DNA from 2 places in the Blautia sp. SF-50 genome. Region 1 is predicted to be linked to the other one. Evidence: riboswitches for the same ligand, from Rfam matches in the RefSeq annotation. Region 1 holds a riboswitch; the other holds the start of a gene.
The links. Region 1 has a riboswitch for ZMP and ZTP ahead of BLP57_RS00680 (formate--tetrahydrofolate ligase). Riboswitches for the same ligand answer to the same signal wherever they lie in the genome.

Region 1 (4,327 bases):
CGGCATAGCCCGTCAAGCTTCCATTTGTTCCTACGACTCGATGGCAGGGAATGATAATGGAAATTTCATTATGTCCAACCGCACCGCCTACTGCCTGGGCGGACATATGGGAAGTGTTTTTCATCACTGCAATTCTGCGCGCAATTTCTCCATATGTGATCGTCTGTCCGTAGGGAATCTGTAATAAAATCTTCCACACTTCCTGTCTGAATACTGAACTGGTGGGATGAAGTGGCGGAGTAAATTTCGGTTCTTCACCGGAGAAATATACATCCAGCCATTTTTTTGCTTCTGTGAGAATTTTCGTTTCCTGTGGAACATAATCTTCCGGAAGTGTATTTGCAAAATATTTCTGTCCTTCAAACCACAGACCGGTAAGTCCGATTTCATCTGCGGCAAGTAAAATATCTCCGATTAGCGATTTATATTTGCATGTGTATACCATATTTCCCCCCACATTCATTTATCTCTACAATTTTTTCTATAGGATTCCTCTTAATTAACGCAAATGTCACATGCGCGTCCCCTCTGCACTTTCCTCTACATTGTGAGTTTTATCCCAACAAGCAGCAGGAGATTGCTGACATTCTTGACAATTTATAATATTATACCATTTTTGTTCTGAACATGCTATAATGCTGTTGCTGCCGAACCTCCAGCTGAAAGGATTAAACCACCTTACATAAACGAAACAAAAACCCCCGGAAGTCTCGACCACTTCCGAGGGTTTTGCTTTGCCCATGATAAGCATAATTACTTTCTTTAGCTACACACATCATAGTCCATTCACCGCAAAAAGTCAATTATTTTCATTCGAAATATGATATAATGCAGATACAATCCTGAATGAAAGAGGTGAACACCATGCAGAAATATGTTGCTTTGTTCTTTACCCTTCTGGCCGGGAACATTGTTGGCCACTACATCTGTAAATGGCTGGACCGCCGCCATGAGCAATAGACAACAATATAAGAAAAAGCGGCAGAACCTCTATTTTTGCAAGCTCTACCGCTTTCTATCTGAATTCCCCTCAAAAAATCTTTATATTAGAACAGTCCTGTGATCTTACCGCTCTCGTCTACGTCGATCTTGGTTGCTGCCGGTACTTTCGGAAGACCTGGCATGGTCATGATCTCACCTGTCAGTGCAACAATAAATCCTGCACCTGCGGAAATCTTAAGATTTCTTACTGTTACCTCGAAATCTGTCGGAGCACCAAGCTTTGTCTGGTCGTCTGTTAAGCTGTACTGGGTCTTAGCCACACAGATCGGGCAGTTGCCAAATCCAAGTGCCTCCAGCTGTTTCGCCTGCTTCTGGGCATTTGCTGTAAGAACCACTTTCTTTCCACCATAAACCTTCTGTACGATCTGGTTCAGTTTGTCCTCGATGGAGCCTTCCAGTTCATAAGCATATGTGAAATCATTCGGCTCTTCAACAAGACGGATCACTTCCTCAGCAAGCTTGATTCCGCCTTCGCCACCTTTTGCCCATACCTCGGAAAGTGCTACGTTTACGCCAAGCTCCTTGCATTTTGCTTCCACAAAATCAAGCTCTGCCTTGGTATCGGTCGGGAATGCGTTAATAGCTACCACACATGGAAGCTTGTATACATTTTTGATATTGCTTACATGCTTCAGAAGGTTCGGGATACCCTTTTCAAGAGCCTCAAGGTTCTCATTGTTAAGATCTGCTTTTGCAACGCCACCATTATATTTCAGAGCACGTACGGTTGCTACGATAACAACGGCACTTGGTGTAAGACCTGCCATACGGCACTTGATATCCAGGAATTTCTCAGCTCCAAGATCAGCACCGAATCCAGCCTCTGTGATGGCATAATCAGCAAGCTTCATAGCCATCTTTGTAGCGGTTACGGAGTTACATCCGTGAGCGATATTTGCGAATGGTCCGCCATGAACGATCGCCGGAACATGCTCCAGTGTCTGAACAAGGTTTGGTTTCAGGGCATCCTTCAGAAGTGCTGTCATAGCACCCTCTGCGTGGAGGTCTCCTGCTGTTACCGGTTTCTGCTCAGCAACCTTACCGTAAGTATATCCGATGATGATTCTGGAAAGTCTCTCTTTCAGATCTTTGATATCACTTGCCAGACAGAGAACTGCCATAATCTCAGATGCTACAGTGATGTCATATCCGTCTTCACGCGGCATACCGTTTGTTCTTCCGCCAAGTCCGTCTACTACATTACGAAGCTGACGGTCGTTCATGTCCACGCATCGTCTCCAGGTGATCTTTCTCGGGTCGATGTTCAGTTCATTACCCTGGAAAATATGGTTGTCGATCATTGCTGCAAGAAGGTTGTTTGCCGCACCGATTGCATGGAAATCACCGGTAAAATGAAGGTTGATATCCTCCATCGGAACTACCTGTGCATAGCCGCCGCCTGCCGCACCACCTTTGACACCAAATACCGGTCCCAGGGATGGCTCACGAAGAGCTACCATAACATTTTTTCCAAGTCTCTGCATTCCATCTGCAAGACCTACGGTTGTCGTAGTTTTTCCCTCACCTGCCGGTGTCGGGTTGATGGCTGTTACCAGGATCAGCTTTCCGTCTTTTTTGTCTGTTTCTTTCAGAAGATTATAGTCGATCTTTGCTTTGTATTTACCATACTGCTCCAGATATTTGTCATCAATACCTGCTTTCTCTGCAATCTTGGTAATTGGCTCCATTGTGCACTCCTGTGCAATCTCGATGTCACTTTTAAATCCCATAATGTTCTCCTTTCTCCGCTGCAACCGTCTGCATCTTTTATCCCATAAAAAAGAGCAGTATCTGAAGTTTTTCAAATACTGCCCAGACGGTCGACTCATCGAATCTCCGGCTCCCTCGTGGTTATCCCACAACTCCGTCAGTCACCGAAGACTTTATTAATTTGATGATTGAATACTAACATATTTATTAGTACTTGTCAAGAAATTATCAAATTATTTTTTCACTTTTAAAGTGAGCTAAGTCTAATTTTCTGAATCATTTCCGTTCTATGTATTAGTTTTCTCTCCAACATTCGTACATATCTTTTTTCATCAAATCCTCTGTTATTTAATCGTATCTTGTACTGGTCATCCGTTAATGCGACTGTCCAGACGCCATAAACATATTACCACACTTATGAAATCAAATCTGCAAATCCTGTAGATACCAGGAATAATATCAGCATTACAACCGGCACTACATAACGGATCATAAAGCGATATAACCCTGCCCGTTTGAAGTGTTCCCCATTTCGTTCCACTTCTCCTATGATCCAGTCAGGGCCGATCACCCAGCCGATCAGAATGCTTGTCAAAAGTGAGATAAACGGCATCAGAAAACTGTTGCTGATATAATCCATCACATCCAGAAGCTGTCCAACGGAACCATTTGGCAGTTTAAGTTCAAAATACAGTTTGTTATAACCAAGGCAGATCAGTACTGCTGTAACAAGAGAATAAATTCCGACAGCACCACACATTTTCTTACGTGGTTTATGATAAAGTTCCATGCAGTTTGCAACCAGTGTCTCCATGACAGACACGCAGGAAGTCAGTGCCGCAAATCCCATCATCAGGAAAAATGCAATTGCCACCGGACGGCCAAATACTCCCATGGCATCAAAAACCTTTGGCAGTGAGATAAATATCAGGCTTGGGCCGGAAGCCATTCCATCCTTTCCGAGAAATACAAAAACAGCCGGTATGATCATCATTCCTGCAAGAAACGCAACGCCGGTATCAAAGATCTCAATCTGATTTGTTGCTTTATTTAAATTAACTTCATTTTTCACATAAGAACCATATGTAATCATGATTCCCATAGATACACTTAAGGAAAAGAATAACTGGCTCATCGCATCCAGAAGGATCTCCAGGAAGCGTTTTACCGTCAATCCATGAAAATCCGGTTTGAGGTAAACAGCCAGCCCCTGCATACCGGTGCGGACAGTTCCATCCGTATCAGTATGGGACAGTGTCAGTGAAAAAATGGCAATGATCACGATCAGAAGAATCAGCCCCGGCATAATGATCCTGGAAAACTTTTCGATTCCCTTTTCCACACCACGAAATACGATCCAGGCAGTCAATGCCAGAAAGATCAGCATAAATACAACAGGTGCAATATCTGATGTAATAAATGATGTAAAGTATACATCTGAAGCCGCATCTTTCCCATCAGAAATAATATAAGTAAAAAAATATTTTACAATCCATCCACCGATAACAGAATAATAGGTCATGATCAATGCCGGAACCATAAACGTTAAATGTCCTAAAAATTTCCACTTTGGATCAAGAGATTCAAAAGCCCTCAATGCATTTTTCTTTGTCTT
Region 2 (4,327 bases), on a different contig from region 1:
AAGCAAATGAGTGACTTATATTCAGAACTTCTGGTAAAGAAGAAACAGACAGGGAAGGATCTTGCTATAAAATACGGTCTTATTGCACTGACCGTGATCATGGTTCTGGGAGGTCTGGTGCTGAATGCACTTCTTCTGGTTCCGGCTATCGCTCTTGGTGTTGCATGCTATTTTGTAATTCCGAAAACAGACCTGGAATATGAATATCTGTTTGTTAACGGGGAACTGGATATTGATATGATCATGTCCAAGTCAAAGAGGAAAAGAGTAAAATCACTTCAGCTTGCGGAGGCTGATCTTGTGGCACCTCTGAAATCCCACAGAATGGATTATTACAACGGAAATCAGAAGATGAAAACCATAGACTTTTCCTCAGGTATTGAGGATCATAAGCGCTATGCCATGATCGTAAGAGACAGCGGAGAAACCTGCAAGGTGATCCTGGAACTGGATGATGAACTTGCCAATACCATGAAAAATTCTGCACCGAGTAAAGTTTTTTTGGATTGACATGAATCTTGTTTTTTGTTACACTAGTTCACAAATTTAAAATATCTTACACAAAGGGAGGAAATGCAATGGGTACTATTATTGGTGAAGGCATTACGTTTGATGATGTCCTGCTGGTTCCGGCTTATTCTAAAGTAATTCCGAATCAGGTTGATGTTTCAACGTATTTAACCAAGAAAGTAAAGCTGAATATCCCCATGATGAGTGCGGGAATGGACACAGTTACAGAGCACAGAATGGCAATTGCTATGGCCAGACAGGGTGGTATCGGTATCATTCACAAGAATATGTCCATTGAGGCACAGGCAGAAGAGGTTGACAAAGTTAAACGTTCTGAGAACGGTGTTATCACCGATCCATTTTATCTTTCAGCAGAGCATACACTGAAGGATGCCAATGACCTGATGGCGAAATACCGTATTTCCGGTGTTCCGATCACAGAAGGCAGAAAACTGGTAGGTATTATTACAAACCGTGATCTTAAATTTGAGACAGATTTCAGCAGAAAGATCAAGGAGTGCATGACTTCAGAAGGACTAATCACAGCTAAGGAAGGAATCACACTTGAGGATGCCAAGAAGATCCTTGCGAAATCCCGTAAGGAGAAATTACCCATTGTAGATGATGACTTTAATTTAAAAGGACTCATTACCATCAAGGATATCGAGAAACAGATCAAGTATCCGCTTGCAGCCAAGGATGCACAGGGAAGACTTCTCTGTGGTGCTGCGGTTGGCATCACAGCAAATGTGCTTGCACGTGTTGATGCGCTTGTGAAGGCTAATGTAGATGTGATCGTAATTGATTCTGCACATGGTCATTCAGAAAACATTTTAAAAGCAGTCCGCGAGATCAAGGCAACATATCCGGAGCTTCAGGTAATCGCAGGTAATGTTGCAACAGGCGAAGCTACCAAGGCTCTGATCGAGGCTGGAGTAGATGCAGTTAAAGTTGGTATCGGACCGGGATCTATCTGTACAACACGTGTTGTTGCAGGTATTGGTGTTCCGCAGGTTACTGCAGTTATGGATTGTTATGAAGTGGCTAACAGCTACGGAATCCCGATCATTGCAGACGGCGGTATCAAATATTCCGGAGATATCACCAAGGCCATCGCAGCAGGTGCCAATGTCTGCATGATGGGAAGCATGTTCGCAGGATGCGACGAGAGCCCGGGAACATTCGAGCTTTATCAGGGAAGAAAATATAAAGTATATCGTGGAATGGGATCTATCGCAGCTATGGAGAATGGCAGCAAGGATCGTTATTTCCAGGAGAATGCAAAGAAGCTTGTGCCGGAGGGTGTTGAGGGTCGTGTTGCGTATAAAGGACACGTTGAGGATACCGTATTCCAGCTGATCGGTGGTTTAAGATCCGGTATGGGTTACTGTGGAGCAGAAAATATTGAGAAGCTTAAGACAACAGGCAGATTCATCAAGATTTCAGCTGCATCTCTTAAAGAGTCACATCCACATGACATCCACATTACAAAAGAGGCTCCAAACTACAGTGTAGATGAATAATAAAGGAAAAAAAGGTAAGACCGGTAAAAAGTCACCCAGGCCGTCCCATAGCGGGCGGCCTGTTTCCGTAAAGAAAACTTCCTCCGGGTCTTCCAGAAGAAAAAAGAAGTCTTTGAGAAAAAAGAACCCGATCAAGATCCTGCAGAGGATTGTGCTGATATGTATCATTGTGATCGTTGCTTTTGCTGCGTGTGCGTTAGGATACGCATTTTTTGAGATGCGCATGGAACAGAGTGAAACTCAGTCCGGACAGGAAGAAATATCCGGGAATGCCAGCGGAAATGGCGGACCGGAACAATGGCAGGCAGAAGGAGCACCTTTTATTGATGTGGAGCTTCTGACACCGAATTCCTATTCCAGACCACAGATTTCTATGGAACAGGTAAATTATATAGCCATTCATTATACGGCCAATCCGGGATCTACTGCCGTATCCAATCGGAATTATTTTGAAAATCTTGCGACAACGCAGGACAACAAAGTCAGCAGTCATTTTGTGATAGGGTTGGAGGGAGAAGTGGTACAATGTATTCCCACTTCGGAAATATCCTATGCCACAAATTCCAGAAATGTAGATACCATATCCATTGAATGCTGCCATCCGGATGAAACAGGGCAGTTTAATACAGCAACCTATGATTCGGCGGTAAAGCTGACAGCGTGGCTTTGTACACGCTTTGGACTGACTTCGGATCAGGTGATCCGTCATTATGATGTCACAGGTAAAGACTGTCCGAAGTATTACGTGGAAAATCCCGATGCATGGATCCAGATGAAATCAGACATTGCAGCACAGATCCAGACAGATTATGCATTACAGGGGAAATAAAGTGTTATTGTTTATTTTGTGAGCAACAAGAAGTCTGGAAAAATAATTTCTGAAAATAGGGGCTTGAAAATTAAGAAGAAGTATTGTAGTATAACAGCAGAAGCTGCATGACTGGCGGAAAGTAGGATTACCTACAGGGAGTGCAGTGAAGTGAGAAGCCGACCGCCTGGGCAGCCTGATAAGGGGTGTCCAGGCGGTTTTTTGTTACCGTTCATATCCTGGGATAAGCCCCGGGCCTTACATTAGACAAGGAGGACTGTGAAAAATGACGACATTTTCACTTGAAAAAGAACTGAAAGAAAATTCCTATCCGGGAAGAGGAATTGTGATCGGACGTTCCGCTGACGGGAAACATGCAGTTACTGCATATTTTATTATGGGAAGAAGCGAGAACAGCAGAAACCGTATTTTTGTTGAGGATGGGGAAGGAATTCGTACACAGGCTTTTGATCCATCCAAGCTTACAGACCCGAGCCTGATCATTTATGCACCGGTACGTGTCCTTGGAAATAAGACCATCGTAACAAACGGTGATCAGACAGATACGATCTATGAGGGAATGGACAGACAGCTCACCTTTGAACAGTCTCTTCGCAGCAGAGAGTTTGAGCCGGATGCGCCGAACTATACACCTCGTATTTCGGGTGTTCTTCATGTTGAAAACGGTAAATTCAATTATGCGGTGTCTATTTTAAAGAGCAATAACGGAAATCCGGATTCCTGTCTTCGTTATACATTTGCCTACGAGAATGCGGCAGCAGGGCAGGGACGTTTTATCCATACTTATAAATGCGATGGAAATCCACTTCCAAGTTTCGAGGGAGAGCCGAAGCTGGTAGAGATCCCAAACGATATTGATGAGTTTGCGGATCTCCTCTGGAAGAGCCTGAACCAGGATAATAAAGTTTCTCTCTTTGTTCGTTTTATTGACATTGAGACAGGAAATTATGAATCTAGGATCGTAAACAAGAATAAATAAGAAAATAGGGATATCACAGAGAACGGAGGAGCTTTTTCATGAAAGAATTACAGTTAAAATACGGATGTAACCCAAATCAGAAACCATCAAAGATCTATATGGCAGATGGAAGTGAGCTTCCGATCCAGGTACTCTCCGGAAGACCAGGATACATCAACTTCCTGGATGCCTTTAATGGCTGGCAGCTGGTACGTGACCTTAAGAAAGCAACCGGACTTCCGGCAGCAACTTCATTTAAGCATGTATCTCCGGCAGGTGCTTCCATCGGACTTCCGCTGAATGAGACACTGGCAAAGATCTACTGGGTAGATGATATGGACTGGAAGAATTTTTCCCCGCTTGCATGTGCGTATGCAAGAGCAAGAGGTGCAGATCGTATGTCATCATTTGGTGATTTCATTTCTCTTTCTGATGTCTGCGACAAAGATACCGCAATGCTGATCAAGAGAGAGGTTTCTGATGGTGTGATCGCACCTGGATATACAG

Region 2: linked by a shared signal. The riboswitch ahead of BLP57_RS10170 (IMP cyclohydrolase) and the one ahead of BLP57_RS00680 (formate--tetrahydrofolate ligase) in region 1 are both predicted to bind ZMP and ZTP.

The regions. Positions count from the first base shown of each region.
Region 1 covers NZ_FMUW01000001.1:140,120-144,446, forward strand. Annotated here, with positions in the region: gene BLP57_RS00670 (methylated-DNA--[protein]-cysteine S-methyltransferase) at 1-445, opposite strand, end outside; gene BLP57_RS00680 (formate--tetrahydrofolate ligase) at 1,047-2,732, opposite strand; ZMP/ZTP riboswitch at 2,806-2,887, opposite strand; gene BLP57_RS00685 (sodium-dependent transporter) at 3,128-4,327, opposite strand, start outside.
Region 2 covers NZ_FMUW01000014.1:43,717-48,043, forward strand. Annotated here, with positions in the region: gene BLP57_RS10155 (DUF6106 family protein) at 7-510, shown strand; gene guaB (IMP dehydrogenase) at 579-2,033, shown strand; gene BLP57_RS10165 (peptidoglycan recognition protein family protein) at 2,146-2,862, shown strand; ZMP/ZTP riboswitch at 2,960-3,041, shown strand; gene BLP57_RS10170 (IMP cyclohydrolase) at 3,128-3,841, shown strand; gene BLP57_RS10175 (phosphoribosylaminoimidazolecarboxamide formyltransferase) at 3,880-4,327, shown strand, end outside.